2 regions of the Bradyrhizobium sp. 147 genome follow, and region 2 is predicted to be linked to the other one. Evidence: riboswitches for the same ligand, from Rfam matches in the RefSeq annotation. Region 2 holds a riboswitch; the other holds the start of a gene.

Region 1 (6,766 bases), on a different contig from region 2:
GCCGACAGCCACCAGCCACAAGCGGCGATGTAGATCAATCGCGCGGTCTGCGCCAGCACCGGCCCGATCACCTTGGCGGCGCCCTGCGAGGAGAAATACATCGTCGTTGCGAGGCCGAAGAAGGCGTAGAACGGTCCGACCGTCGAGAGATATTGATGGCTCGCCGCACGCACGGCCACGCTGTCGGTGAAGATGTTGACCCAGAGATCGGGGAAGATCGCAACGAGGCATGCCGGCGCGCCGACTGCCACGAAAGCCGCAGCACTGGCGATCCAGGCGATGCGCCGGGCGCGCGCGATGCGGCCCGCGCCGATCGCCATCCCGACCATCGGCACACAGGCGATGCCGAACGAGAATGCGATCGAGGTCAGCAGGAATTCCAGCCGCGCGCCGATACCGTAGCCGGCGAGGATCGCGGTGCCGAACTGCGCCAGCATGTGAGTGAAGATCGAGATCGTCAGCACCGATTGCAACGGCGAGAAGCAGGCGATGGCGCCGACCTTCAGGATGTCGAAAAACATCGCCCATTGGATGCGCAGGCCGCGCAGCTTCAGGACGATTCGGGCGCGGCCGGAGAACAGGTACCAGCCCATCACGCCGATGTTCATGCAATAGGCGATCAGCGCGCCGGCCGCGACGCCGCGCATGCCGAGCTGCGGCACCGGCCCGAGCCCAAGGCCCAGCGTGCCCCCCAGCACGATCTGCCAGACCGCCGAGTTGAGGATCAACAGCGACGGCAGCTTCATGTTGCCGGTGCCGCGCAGGACGCCCGCCAGGGTGTTGAGCAGCCAGGGCAGCACCGCGCCGCCGAAAAACACCTGCGTGTAGGCGATGGCGTGGGTCAGCACATTGCCACGGCCGCCGAGCAATTCCAGCAGGCGCGGCCCGAAGATCAGCATGCCCAGCATGAAGACGAGACCGAAACTGATGCCGATCAGAATCGCGTGCACGGCGAGGTTTCCGGCGCGCTCGCGATCCCCGGCGCCCAGCGCACGCGCGATGGCGGAGGCCACCGCGCCGCCCATGGCGCCGCCCGACATCGTCATGGTCAGGATCACGGTCGGAAACACCAGCGCCATCGCGGCCAGCGCCTCGACGCCGAGCCGGCCGACATAGGAGGTCTCGGCGATCACCACGCACATGCCGGCCGACAACCCGATCACGTTCGGCCAAGCGAGCCCAAGCAGGGTGCGCAGAATCGGACCGTCGGTCAGCGCGCTCCTGACGGGACGCGGAGGCGGCGGCAGCGGGCGCTCCTGTTCATCGACCGGGATTTCGGCGATGTCGGACATGTCTTCTCCCGGACACGAGCGCCATTTGCGGCGCGGCAATAAACAGGTGTGCCAATAAATCTATTCGCGCGCAGGGCGCGGCAGGGCTTGTTAGCATGGCGGGCGCCGATTCCTCCTGCGTCAGGTGCAGGCGTGCCCTGCGGCAGCGGCTTGTCACCCTCGCCTATTCAATCGTCCAGACCAGCGGCGGGCGGCCGCCCTTCGCGGTCCGCATGCGCACGCCTATGTTTCTTCCGCATCCTGCAGCGAGGCCCTCGAACAATCCTTCCAGCACCTTGGCGCAGGTGGGGTGATAGTCGGCGACATCGTCCATCAGCTTCCAGCTCCGCTGATGGATTGCAAAGGCGCCTTCGGATTGCGAGGTCTCGGCGGCATCGTCCTGCGCGGCAAACAGCGCGCTCAGGAACGATGCGAATTCGCCCGCACCACCGCGGCCGCGGCCCATCGCCAGCGCCGCCGCGACCTCGTCGAAATATTGCATGCCGATCAGCTTGCCGGTGAGATGCAGGAGATAGCCGGCGTCCTCGGGGCCGAACAGCTGCACCATCACGGGCGCGGCGGTGCGGACATATTCCATGGCGTAGTTGCGATAGGCTTTCTCGAGCCGCGGTTTCGGCCAGCTCGTCACCGGCAAAGCCGGCGCGGTCTTCGCATCGAACGTAGGGGCCTCCAGATGCCGCGCGAACACCAGGCGCTGGTCGAGCTCGAGCGGATGGTCGTATTGATGATAATAGCCTTCGAGCCCATCCTGGCCGTCGACGCTCTGCTTGGTGCAGACGAAGCCGAGGCGGAGATCGCCGAGCGCTACGCCGTTGTTGGCGTGCCAGCCACGCAGCATCGCGCGAGAGACTTCGCCGGGCACGCCGCAGATTGCGGTGCCCCTCCAGATCCAGCGCGGCGGCGGGTAGCGGATCCAGGCCTTGGTGTCGCTCTCATACATGTATTCGACATGCACGCCGCCGATCCAGTTGGAGAGATAGTGATATTGCGCGGCAGCCACCGCCGGCGGCAGATGACGGAGGCCGAGCTTTTGCAAGCCAGGCAGGAAGCGCTCCTGCTGCTGGCGGCGGAACACGCGGAAGACGAATTCAGCGGCATCCGCCGTGCCGCGCCGCGTGACCACGGTGAGGATCAGGCCGGTGAAGTAGGCGTGATAGAGATCGGCGACCGCGCGCCAGCGTTTCCATTGGGCTTCCTGCGCTGTGTCTGATATGGCGGTCATGTTCGCTCCCGATCATTGTTTTGATCGAATGTGTCACTGCACCGGGTGACAGGCAACATGCCACGCATGCAGGCCGCCCTGCACGACGGCCCGTCAATTCCGCATCACGAATTTTGCGCAGCCTTGGCCGCGCGCTCGCGCTCAATGCGCTCCGTCACGTCGCGCGCCATCGCGACCGATCCGAGCACGGCTGCGCCAGCATTCCGTACTAGCGCAAAGGTCATCTCAATGTAGAGCTTGCGCCCGCTCTTGTGCAGCGCGCGGGTCAATGTCGGCTTGCCTGCAAGCTTCATCGTGCCGCTGGCCAGCGCAGCCTCGAAGCCTTTCCAGTGCGCGGCGCGCAGATGCTCGGGAATGATCAGATCGAGGTTCTGGCCGAGCGCCTCCGCGGCGGAGAAACCGAACAAGGCGGCCGATGCCCGATTCCAGCGCGTGATCGTGCCGGAGCGATCCGAATAGATCAGCGCGTCCGCGACGTCGTCGATGATTCTCGCGTCAAGTTGGGATGGATTGCTCATGACACCACCTCGCATGTAGCCCGGATCTCGGCCCGCATCCTGACACATACTCGGTGTCATCGCCCGACTTGATCGGGCGATCCAGTACTCCGCGGCGGACATTTTTGAAACGAACTACCGCCGCAGAGTACTGGATGCCCCCGACAAGCCGGGGCATGACAGCGGAGCGTGGGACTAGCGCTACCGGAAATGCTTGCTCAGCTTCAGCCCCTGCGCCTGGTAGTTCGAGCCGATGCGCTGGCCGTACATCGCATCGGGACGCGCCAGCATCTTCTCGTAGACGAGGCGGCCGACGATCTGGCCATGCTCGAGGATGAAGGGCACCTCGCGCGAGCGCACCTCCAGCACGGCGCGCGCGCCTTGCCCGCCGGCACCGGCATAGCCGAAGCCGGGATCGAAGAACCCGGCATAATGCACGCGGAATTCGCCGACCAAGGGATCGAACGGCACCATCTCCGCGGCGTAATCGGGCGGAACCTGCACGGCCTCTTTCGAGGCCAGGATGTAGAACTCGCCGGGATCGAGGATCAGGCTGCCATCGGGACGGGCCGACATCGGCTCCCAAAAATCTTCCACCGCATAGCCGGAGCGACGGTCGACGTCGACGACGCCGGTGTGGCGCTTGGCGCGGTAACCGACGAAGCCGTTGGCCTTCTCGCCGGAGAGGTCGACCGAGACGGCGACGCCGCCGGCCAGGTCGGCATCGTCGATGTCGACGAGGCGCTCGGTCGCATGCAAGCCATCGAGTTCGTCGGCATTGAGGATGGCGTCACCGGTGCGGAAGCGCACCTGCGACAGACGCGAGCCCTCGCGCACCAGCACCGGAAACGTCTTCGGGCTGATCTCGGCATAGAGCGGGCCGTGATAACCGGCGCCGATCATGTCGAAGCGGCGGGTCCCGTCGGCGATCACGCGGGTGAAGACGTCGAGCCGGCCGGTCGAGCTCTTGGGATTCGCGGCCGCGACGATTTCCGGCGGGAGCGCGAGGCTCTCCAGCAGCGGCACGATGTAGACGCAGTTGGTCTCGAGCACCGCGCCGTCGGCAAGACTGAACTCGTGCAGCTTCAATTCGTCAATGCGCTCGGCGACGGTGGCGCCGGGACCGGGCAGGAAGCTGGCGCGGACGCGATAGGCGATGTCGCCGAGGCGCAGATCGAGGCTCGCCGGCTGGATCTGGCTTTCGACGAAGTCGTAGGCGGGCAGGATCAGCCCCGCCTCTGCCATCGCCGCAATCATGCGGTCAGGCAGGATACCATTGGCATCGGCAGCGACCGTGAACGTCAACCGGGGGTCCTCATCAAGGGGCAAACGCATCCCGAGATACGGGAAATACTAGCCTTTTACGGCTATCCGATGGACGCCTTGACGGAAAGGGCATTGCGGAATATGAGCATCACTTATCCCGTGGTGATTTGAGCCGGCCGGCTTGCAGCCACGTTAAATAAGTCGCTAAACAGGCCGGGGACCTCTGTGATCCCGGCCCGTGGAGATATCCAGGCCGGTTTTTTTGTGACCATTTTTGCTCGAATGGTCATGTCGGAGGTCCTATGTCGAAGTCGCCTGCCACTTACCGTCCCGAAACCCGCCTGGTCCATTCCGGCACCCTGCGCTCGCAATATGGCGAGACGTCGGAGGCGCTGTTCCTGACGCAAGGGTACGTCTACAACAGCGCCGAGGAGTGCGAGGCGCGGTTCAAGGGCGAGGACCCCGGCTTCATCTATTCGCGCTATTCCAATCCGACCGTCGCGATGTTCGAGCGCCGCATGATCGAACTCGAAGGCGCCGAAGCCGCTCGCTCGGCGGCAACCGGCATGGCCGCGGTGACGACGGCGATCCTGGCGCCCCTGAAGGCGGGCGATCATGTGGTGGCGTCGCGCGCGCTGTTCGGCTCGTGCCTCTATGTGGTGCAGGATCTGCTGCCGCGCTACGGCATCGAGACCACGCTGGTCGACGGCCTCGACCTCGACCAATGGCAGCGCGCCCTCAAGCCGAACACCAAGACGTTCTTCCTGGAGAGCCCGACCAATCCGACGTTAGATGTGCTGGACATTCCCTCGATCGCCGAGATCGCGCACAAGGGCGGTGCGCGACTCGTCGTCGACAACGTATTCGCAACCCCGATCTGGCAGAGCCCGCTCGCGCTCGGGGCCGACGTCGTGGTCTATTCCGCGACCAAGCACATCGACGGCCAGGGCCGCTGTCTTGGCGGCATCATCCTGTCCTCGGAAGCCTTCATCGCGGAGCACATCCACAATTTCATGCGCCAGACCGGCCCGTCGATCTCGCCGTTCAACGCCTGGGTCCTGCTCAAGGGCCTGGAAACGCTGGGCGTGCGCGTGCGCGCGCAGACCGACACCGCAGCGCGCATTGCCGAGGTGCTGGCGAGCCATCCCAAGATCTCGCGGCTGGTCTATCCCGGCCGCGCCGATCATCCGCAGGCCGCGCTGGTGAAGAAGCAGATGCGTGGCGGCTCGACGCTGGTCGGTTTCGAGGTGAAGGGCGGCAAGCAGGCGGCGTTTCGCGTGCTCAATGAGTTGAAGCTGGCGAAGATCTCGAACAATCTCGGCGACGCCAAGAGCCTCGTCACGCATCCGGCCACTACGACGCATCAGCGTCTGAAGCCGGACGACCGCGCCGCGCTCGGCATCAGCGAGGGCTTCATCCGCTTCTCCGCGGGCCTCGAGCATGCGGAAGATCTGATCGAGGATCTGACCGCGGCGCTGGAGAAGGCGTGACGGGCGAATGGCGAATAGTGAGTGGCGAATAGACCCCATTCGCTATTCGCCATTCCCTATTCGCCCCTACATCGGCCGATACGTGCGCACATCAGCGGGCACGTTCACACCGAGCTTGATCTGGCCGACGGAGCGGATGATGTCGTCGGCGAGGAGCTGGGCGAAGCAGGCGTAGCCCCAATCGTTCATGTGCAGGCCGTCGGCGATGACGAAGCTCTCGACCGGGATTGCCTGTTTCTCGTGCCAGTCGCGCATCACCTCGAAGCGCGGGAAGATGCCAACGTGACGGAGCTCGGCGACCTTGCCGAGCAGCTTCACCATCTTGCCGGCGCTCTCGGCGCGCTGGTTGACCGCCGGCGAATATTGCGGATCGACCAGCACGATGTCGGCGCCGCCGGCGGCCTGGATGCGGCTGATGCCGTCCTCGACCAGCTTTGCGGTATCGGCGGGATCGAGGTTGCGCAGCACGGCGTTGGTGCCGACCTGCCAGATCACGAGATCCGGATGCACGTCGATCACCTGCGTCTGGAGGCGCTTCATCATCTCGGGCGCATCCTCGCCACCGACGCCGGCATTGATGACGGTGATGTCGGCGGTCGGATAGTGCCGGCGCAGCTGTGCGGCGAGACGGTTCGGATAATTGAACTCCGGCGAGCTCGCACCGAATCCTGCGGTGGACGACGAGCCGAACGCGACGATGACGACGGGCTGGCCGGCGACGAGCTTGCTTGCGACACGCGGCAGCGAGCCCATCGCCTTCGGGCCGCCCTTCGGCGGCAGGCAGGGCACGCGGCTGAAGATGTCGCCGGCCGACTTTGCGACTTCCTTCACCTTGTCGAGGGCGCGCGCCGTGACGCCGCGCTGCTCGGGGGACGTCGCGGCGACGGTGGTCTGGGAGGGCGGTGCGGCAGCGGGATCAGCCGGCTGCGCGGCCGTCGCCTGAGCGGCTTGCGTCTGCGCGCGCGGCTGCGAAGCGGGCATCAGCAGCAGCAGCGCCGC
Region 2 (6,766 bases):
GTCGGGCCACGTCCTCAACCTCGAAGAGCCGGCGCTATTCAACGAGAGCGTGGAGCGGTTCGTCACGCTGGTGGAAGCGGGCCGCTGGCCGGTGCGCGATCCGAGGTCGCTGGCGGCGCATTAGCTGTCATTCCGGGATGCGCCGAAAGGCGCAGGCCCGGAATCCATCGGGCCGCGGTCGCTGTTGCACGATGGATTCCGGGCTCGCGCTTCGCGCGCCCCGGAATGACGGACAGAGACTACTTCCCCTCGCCTCTGCTCAGCAGGAACACGCCCTGCTCGCCGAACATGTTCCACACCCACCAGGGCAGGTTCAGCGGCACCGGGCGGCCGTAGAGGTCGAGCGCGACCGAGCGCTCCATCTTGACGTTGATCTCGTCGCAGAGCTCGACAAAATCCTTGATGGTGCAGAAGTGGATATTGGCGGTGTCGTACCAGGTTGCCGGCAGATTCTCCGTGCGCGGCATGTGGCCGCCGATCAGGAGCTGGAGCCGCATCTTCCAGAAGCCGAAATTCGGAAACGACACGATGGCGCGGCGGCCGATGCGCAGCAGGTTCTCCAGCACCACCCGCGGCTGCCGCGTCGCCTGCAGCGTCTGCGACAGGATCACGTAATCGAAGGCGTCGTCGGGATAGTTGACGAGGTCGGTATCGGCATCGCCCTGCACCACCGCGAGCCCCTTGGCGACGCAGCGGTTGACGCCCTCGCGCGACAGCTCGATGCCGCGGCCGTCGATGCCACGCGTTTCCAGCAGCTGGAGCAGATCGCCCTCGCCGCAGCCGACGTCGAGCACCTTCGAGCCGGGCTTGACCATGTCGGCAACGAGCAGATGATCGGCGCGAAACTGACCGGACGGCCCCGTCGCAACGCCGTTCAGCGGCAGCACCTCCTGTACCGACATCTTAGCCACCTTTGCCGTTGAGACCGCGGGCCTTGCCCGCGGATTGCAGGAAGGCCCGCGAGATGTCGAAGAATTCGGGGACGTCGAGCAGGAAGGCGTCGTGGCCGCGATCGGTCTCGATTTCGGCGAACGACACCCGCGCGCTCGACGCATTCAGCGCGTGCACCAGCGCGCGCGATTCCGATGTCGGGAACAGCCAGTCGCTGGTGAAGGAGACCACGCAGAAGCGGGTCTTGATGCCCACGAACGCCTTTGCCAGCACGCCACCATGATCGGCGGCGATGTCGAAATAATCCATCGCGCGCGTCAGATAGAGATAGGAATTGGCATCGAAGCGCTCGACGAAGGACGAGCCCTGATAGCGCAAATAGGACTCGACCTGAAAGTCGGCGTCAAACGAAAAGGTCGGCAGCTCACGGTCCTGCATGCGGCGGCCGAATTTTCGGTGCAGCGCGGCGTCTGAGAGATAGGTGATGTGCGCCGCCATCCGTGCCACCGCGAGGCCGCGATGCGGGTGGATGCCATGGTCGGCATAGCCGCCATTGTGCCAATCGGGATCGGCCATCACGGCCTGGCGGCCGAGCTCGTGGAAGGCGATGTTCTGCGCCGAGTGCCGCGTCGAGCACGCAATCGCCAGCGCGGAGTACACGCGGGCAGGATAGGCCGCGGTCCATTGCAGCACCTGCATGCCTCCCATCGAGCCGCCCACCACCGCGAACAACGTGTCGATGCCGAGCCGGTCGATCAGCATCGCCTGCGCCCGTACCATGTCGGGAATGGTGATGACGGGGAAATCGAGGCCCCAGACCTTGCCCGTCGCGGGATTGATCGAAGCCGGCCCGGTCGAGCCCATGCAGCCGCCGATCACGTTGGAGCAGATGATGAAGTAGTGTTGAGGATCAAGCGGACGGCCGGGGCCGACCAGCGTCTCCCACCAGCCGGGCTTGCCGGTGACCGGATGCACGTTGGCGACATGCTGGTCACCGGTCAGCGCATGGCAAACCAGAATGGCGTTGGAGCGATCGGCGTTCAGCTCGCCATAGGTCTGGTAGGCGATCTGGAACGGGGAGAGATCGACGCCGCAATCGAGCCGCAGCGGCTGATCGGCGCCGAAATGCACAACCTGCGAACTCGGATGATCTACCTCGTGCGATCGATCGTCGGCGCTGATCGCGGGACTCGGAATCGACTTGACGCTACCCATCTGAGCATCGACCTCGTTTGCGATCAGACTTACGACCGCAGTGACATCAGGCCATAAAAAACCCGGCCTGAACGATAGGTTCGGCCGGGATCGGAAGCGTCCCCGGCCTGTTTAGCGAGTTTTTTAACGTGGCTGCAAGCCGGCCGGCTCAAATGACCACGGAACAGGCAAAAACTTACTGTTTGGAGCGGTCTTCGTCAAGCCGCGGTCCGGATTAACCCCATTCGTCCCTGATACGTCGCCTGAAAAGGCCCAGCTTCTCCTAGCATTTCTCTTTGCTTTCGCGGCCTATCCTGCCTAATCAGGACATCGACCGCAGCGGTGACGGCACTGACCGATCCGCATTGGAACGCCTCTGAACAGCCGTTGTCAGTCATGTCCCAACGTCCGCCCGCGCCGCCATCGCTTCAGGAATTGCGCAAGGAGATCGACGCGATCGACGAGGGCATGCATCGCCTCCTGATGCAGCGCGGCGACATCATCCACCGCCTGATCCAGGTGAAGCAGACCCAGGAGGTCGGCTCCGCATTCCGGCCGGCGCGCGAGGCCGCCATGATGCGCGACCTCGTCCAGCGTCATCGCGGCATCCTGCCGCTCGACACGGTCGAGAGCATCTGGCGCGTCATCATCTCGACCTTCACCTATGTGCAGGCGCCGTTCTCCGTGCATGCCGACATCTCGGTGAGCGAGCCGGCGATGCGCGATTCCGCGCGCTTCCATTTCGGCTTCACCGTGCCCTACATCGCGCATTTCAGCGCGCAGGCCGCGGTCGAGGCGGTGGCGAAGTCGAAGGGCGACCTGGCGCTGGTCTCGGCGACCTCGAGCCGCACGCCGTGGTGGCTGGAGCTGGAAGAGACCGGCGCGCCCAAGATCATCGCGCGGATGCCGTTCGTCGAGCGCGCCGACCATCCGGCTGCACTGCCGGTGTTCGCGATCTCGCGCGTCGCCGACAGCGCGCTGGTGACTGAGGTCGAGACCTTCAGCGTGCGCGTATCGGGCTGGAACGCCGAGGTCGCGCGCGCCCTGTCGCCGCTTGCCGAAATCGTGGCGGTGCCCGATACCGCCTTCGACGGCGCCGCCCTGCTGGTCTCGGTCACGAGCGCGACCAGCATCGACAAGATCAGGGCTGCCCTGATCGAGGCGGGGGCCTCGGTGCGCTCCACGGCCCTCGTCGGCAGCCACGCAACGCGCTATACGGTGCCCCCGACCGGGCCGAAATCGTAAGTCGCGAGCCGTCCCGCCAATCCGGAGTTGAAGATGTCCCGCCCCGTGCCGAATCCCGGCATTCTCGATATTGCGCCCTACACGCCCGGCAAGAGCCCGGTGCCGGAGCCGGGCCGCAAGGTGTTCAAGCTCTCGGCCAACGAGACGCCGTTCGGGCCCTCGCCGAAGGCGATCGAGGCGTTCAAGCGCGTGGCGGATCATCTGGAGGATTATCCGGAAGGCACCTCGCGCGTGCTGCGCGAAGCGATCGGCCGCAGCTTCGGCCTCGACCCCAACCGCATCATCTGCGGCGCCGGCTCCGATGAGATCCTCAATCTGCTCGCGCACACTTATCTCAGCCAGGGCGACGAGGCGATCTCGACCACCCACGGCTTCCTGGTCTACCCGATCGCGACCATGGCGAACGGGGCCAAGAACGTGGTGGCGCCCGAAACCAACTTCACCGCCGACGTCGACGCCATCCTCGAGGCCGTGACACCGCGGACAAAACTGGTCTGGCTCGCCAATCCCAACAACCCGACCGGCACCTATCTGCCGTTCGATGAGGTCAAGCGCCTGCGCGCCGGCCTGCCCTCGCAGGTGCTGCTGGTGCTGGACGCCGCCTATTGCGACTACGTCTCGCGCAACGATTACGAGATGGGAATCGAGCTCGTCGCCACCACCGAGAACACGGTGGTAACGCACACCTTCTCCAAGATCCACGGACTTGCGGCGCTGCGCATCGGCTGGATGTTCGGCCCCGAGCACATCATCGACGCAGTCAACCGCATCCGCGGTCCCTTCAACGTGTCGACGCCGGCGATGTATGCCGCGGTCGCCGCGATCGAGGACACCGCGCACCAGGCGATGTCGAAGCAGTTCACCGAGACCTGGCGCAACCGGCTGACCGAGGAGATCGGCAAGATCGGGCTGAAGGTGACGCCGAGCGTCGCCAATTTCGTGCTGATCCACTTCCCGACCGACAAGGGCAAGACCGCGGATGATGCCGACGCCTTCCTCACCGAGCGGGGCCTGGTGCTGCGCGCGCTGAAGAATTACGGCCTGCCGCATGCGCTGCGCATGACTATCGGCACCGAGGAGGCCAACCGCCTCGTGGTCGAGGCCTTGCGCGACTTCATGGGCGGCAAATGAGCGCGCAGGCGCACTTCCAGCGCGTCGCGCTGATCGGCTTTGGCCTGATCGGCGGCTCGATCGCGCGCGCTGCGAAGCTCCAGGGCTTGGTGAGTGAGATCGTCACCACCGCGCGCTCGGAAAAGACGCGCGCGCGGGTCGCCGAGCTCGGCATCGTCGACCACGTCGTGGCGACCAACGCGGAAGCGGTGAAGGATGCCGATCTCGTCATCCTCTGCATTCCCGTCGGCGCCTGTGGCGAGGTCGCGCGGGAGATCGCCGCGCATCTCAAGCCGGGTGCAATCATCTCCGACGTCGGCTCGGTCAAGGGCGCGGTGGTCAGGGACATGGCCCCGCATCTGCCGCAGGGCGTTCATTTCGTGCCGGCGCATCCGGTCGCGGGCACCGAGCATTCCGGTCCGGATTCGGGCTTTGCCGAGCTCTTCATCAACCGCTGGTGCATCCTCACGCCACCGGAAGGCGTCGATGCTGCTGCCACCGATCGCCTGCGCGCGTTCTGGGCGGCGATGGGCGCCAAGGTCGAAATCATGACGCCGGATCATCATGATCTCGTGCTCGCGATCACCAGCCATCTGCCGCATCTGATCGCCTACACCATCGTCGGCACGGCCGACGAGCTGGCGCAGGTGACGGAATCCGAGGTGATCAAATTCTCCGCCGGCGGCTTTCGCGATTTCACCCGGATCGCCGCGTCCGACCCGACGATGTGGCGCGACGTCTTCCTCGCCAACAAGGAGGCCGTGCTGGAGATGCTCGGCACCTTCACCGAGGACCTCGCCAAGCTCACCCGCGCGATCCGCCGCGGCGACGGCGAAGCTCTGTTCGACCACTTCACCCGCACCCGCGCCATCCGCCGCGGCATCGTCGAGATCGGCCAGGATTCGGCCGCGCCCGATTTCGGCCGGCCGCACGCTGCGCTGAAGAAGCCGTAACTTCACTCCCGTCATTCCGGGGCGCGCGAAGCGCGAACCCGGAATCTCGAGATTGCGGCTCGAGATTCCGGGTTCATTCGCTTCGCAAATGCTCCGGAATGACGGCGAGTCAATACAGCGGCGGGATCTGGCCGACCTTGACCGGACCGAGCAGCACGGCGCCGTCGACGAATTTCAGCGGAAAGCTTCTCGCCTTCTTGCCCTCGAGCGTGCTCTCGGTGCCGATCGAATTGATGCCGGCGGCGACGCCGGCATTGGCGTTCTGCTTGATGACCTTGCCGAGCCCCGGAACGGCGCGGTCGAGCGCGCCGAAGAGATTGTTGAGATCCTGCGACTTCACGCCGGGCGCGACGCGGTCGAGCGTTGCCTGCGGTACGCCCTCCTCCAGTATCTTGTCGATGCCGAGCGCCGGGATCACGCGCTCGAGGCCCGTCACCGTCATCTGCAATTCGCCGTCGAGCCGGCCAGTGGCCGAGAGGCCGAGCGTGCCGGCCGCAACCGCGATCATCTCGCCCTGCTGGATCCGCGACTGCACGATCTCGATATGGCCGCCGGCGGCCTGGATCTCGCGGAAGCGCTGCGGCCAGGGTTTTGGCGTGACGTCGGTGAGGCCGGTGACCTTCGCGCGCGTGTCGGCCTCGAACGGCTCGGCGAGCAAGGGATGAACGCCCTGGATGCTGCCCTGCGCGACATGGAGCACCGTCTCGATGACCGGATGATCGGGCGACGATCCGTCCGCGAGGCGGCCGTGCAGCTCGACCTGCTTGGCGCGCGCGAGCGGCACCGGCACGCTGCCGTCGAGACGGTTGAGGCCGGGATCGTCGAACACGATGGAGGCGCGATCCGGCACGGCCGGCAGACCCACCACGCTAGCGCGGCCCTTGCTCCAGTTCACCACGAAGGTGTTTTGCGTGACGCCGTCAGTCAGCGTCGCCGGCGCGGAGAACTCGGCGATGACGAGCTTGGGGTCGTAGACCTGGGCGACGACCAGGATGTTGTCGAGCTTGGCCGTAAACGGCGTCTTGCTCGCATTCTGCGACACCAGGGCGACGCTGGCGCCGGAGCACTGGACCTCGAAGCGGAACGGGAATCCCGCGATCGAGCGCTTGGCGCAATCATAGATGCGTCCGGATTTGGCCTCCTGCGCGCGCCAGGCGTCTGCGGCAATTTCGGCCTGCGACGCCGCGTAGAACCAGAAACAGCTCCAGGCGACCGCGAGGACCAGGACGAGAACGGGTGCGATGAAAAGGCCCCAACGGGAGCGACGGCCTGTGGCAACGGTCATATTGGACATGCGGCGACCCTTTGACCCCAGATTCAGGCAAATGTAAGCGAGGTCCGCCCCCGACGAAAGGCGGAGAATCCGCTTCGCT

The links. A riboswitch is a leader RNA that binds a small molecule or an ion and turns the genes downstream of it on or off. The one in region 2 is predicted to bind S-adenosylmethionine.
Region 1: another riboswitch for S-adenosylmethionine. It lies ahead of IVA87_RS00925 (O-succinylhomoserine sulfhydrylase); the one in region 2 lies ahead of IVA87_RS30320 (homoserine O-acetyltransferase).

What each region holds. Positions count from the first base shown of each region.
Region 1 covers NZ_JADPKL010000005.1:42,677-49,442, forward strand. The annotation lists gene IVA87_RS00905 (MATE family efflux transporter) at 1-1,292, opposite strand, end outside; gene IVA87_RS00910 (hypothetical protein) at 1,456-2,514, opposite strand; gene IVA87_RS00915 (PAS domain S-box protein) at 2,619-3,032, opposite strand; gene IVA87_RS00920 (2'-deoxycytidine 5'-triphosphate deaminase) at 3,213-4,316, opposite strand; SAM riboswitch at 4,427-4,506, shown strand; gene IVA87_RS00925 (O-succinylhomoserine sulfhydrylase) at 4,580-5,767, shown strand; gene IVA87_RS00930 (SGNH/GDSL hydrolase family protein) at 5,834-6,766, opposite strand, start outside.
Region 2 covers NZ_JADPKL010000125.1:108,546-115,311, forward strand. The annotation lists gene IVA87_RS30310 (alpha/beta hydrolase) at 1-124, shown strand, start outside; gene metW (methionine biosynthesis protein MetW) at 240-902, opposite strand; gene IVA87_RS30320 (homoserine O-acetyltransferase) at 904-2,106, opposite strand; SAM riboswitch at 2,197-2,276, opposite strand; gene IVA87_RS30325 (chorismate mutase) at 2,482-3,330, shown strand; gene hisC (histidinol-phosphate transaminase) at 3,364-4,461, shown strand; gene IVA87_RS30335 (prephenate/arogenate dehydrogenase family protein) at 4,458-5,393, shown strand; gene IVA87_RS30340 (DUF2125 domain-containing protein) at 5,503-6,687, opposite strand.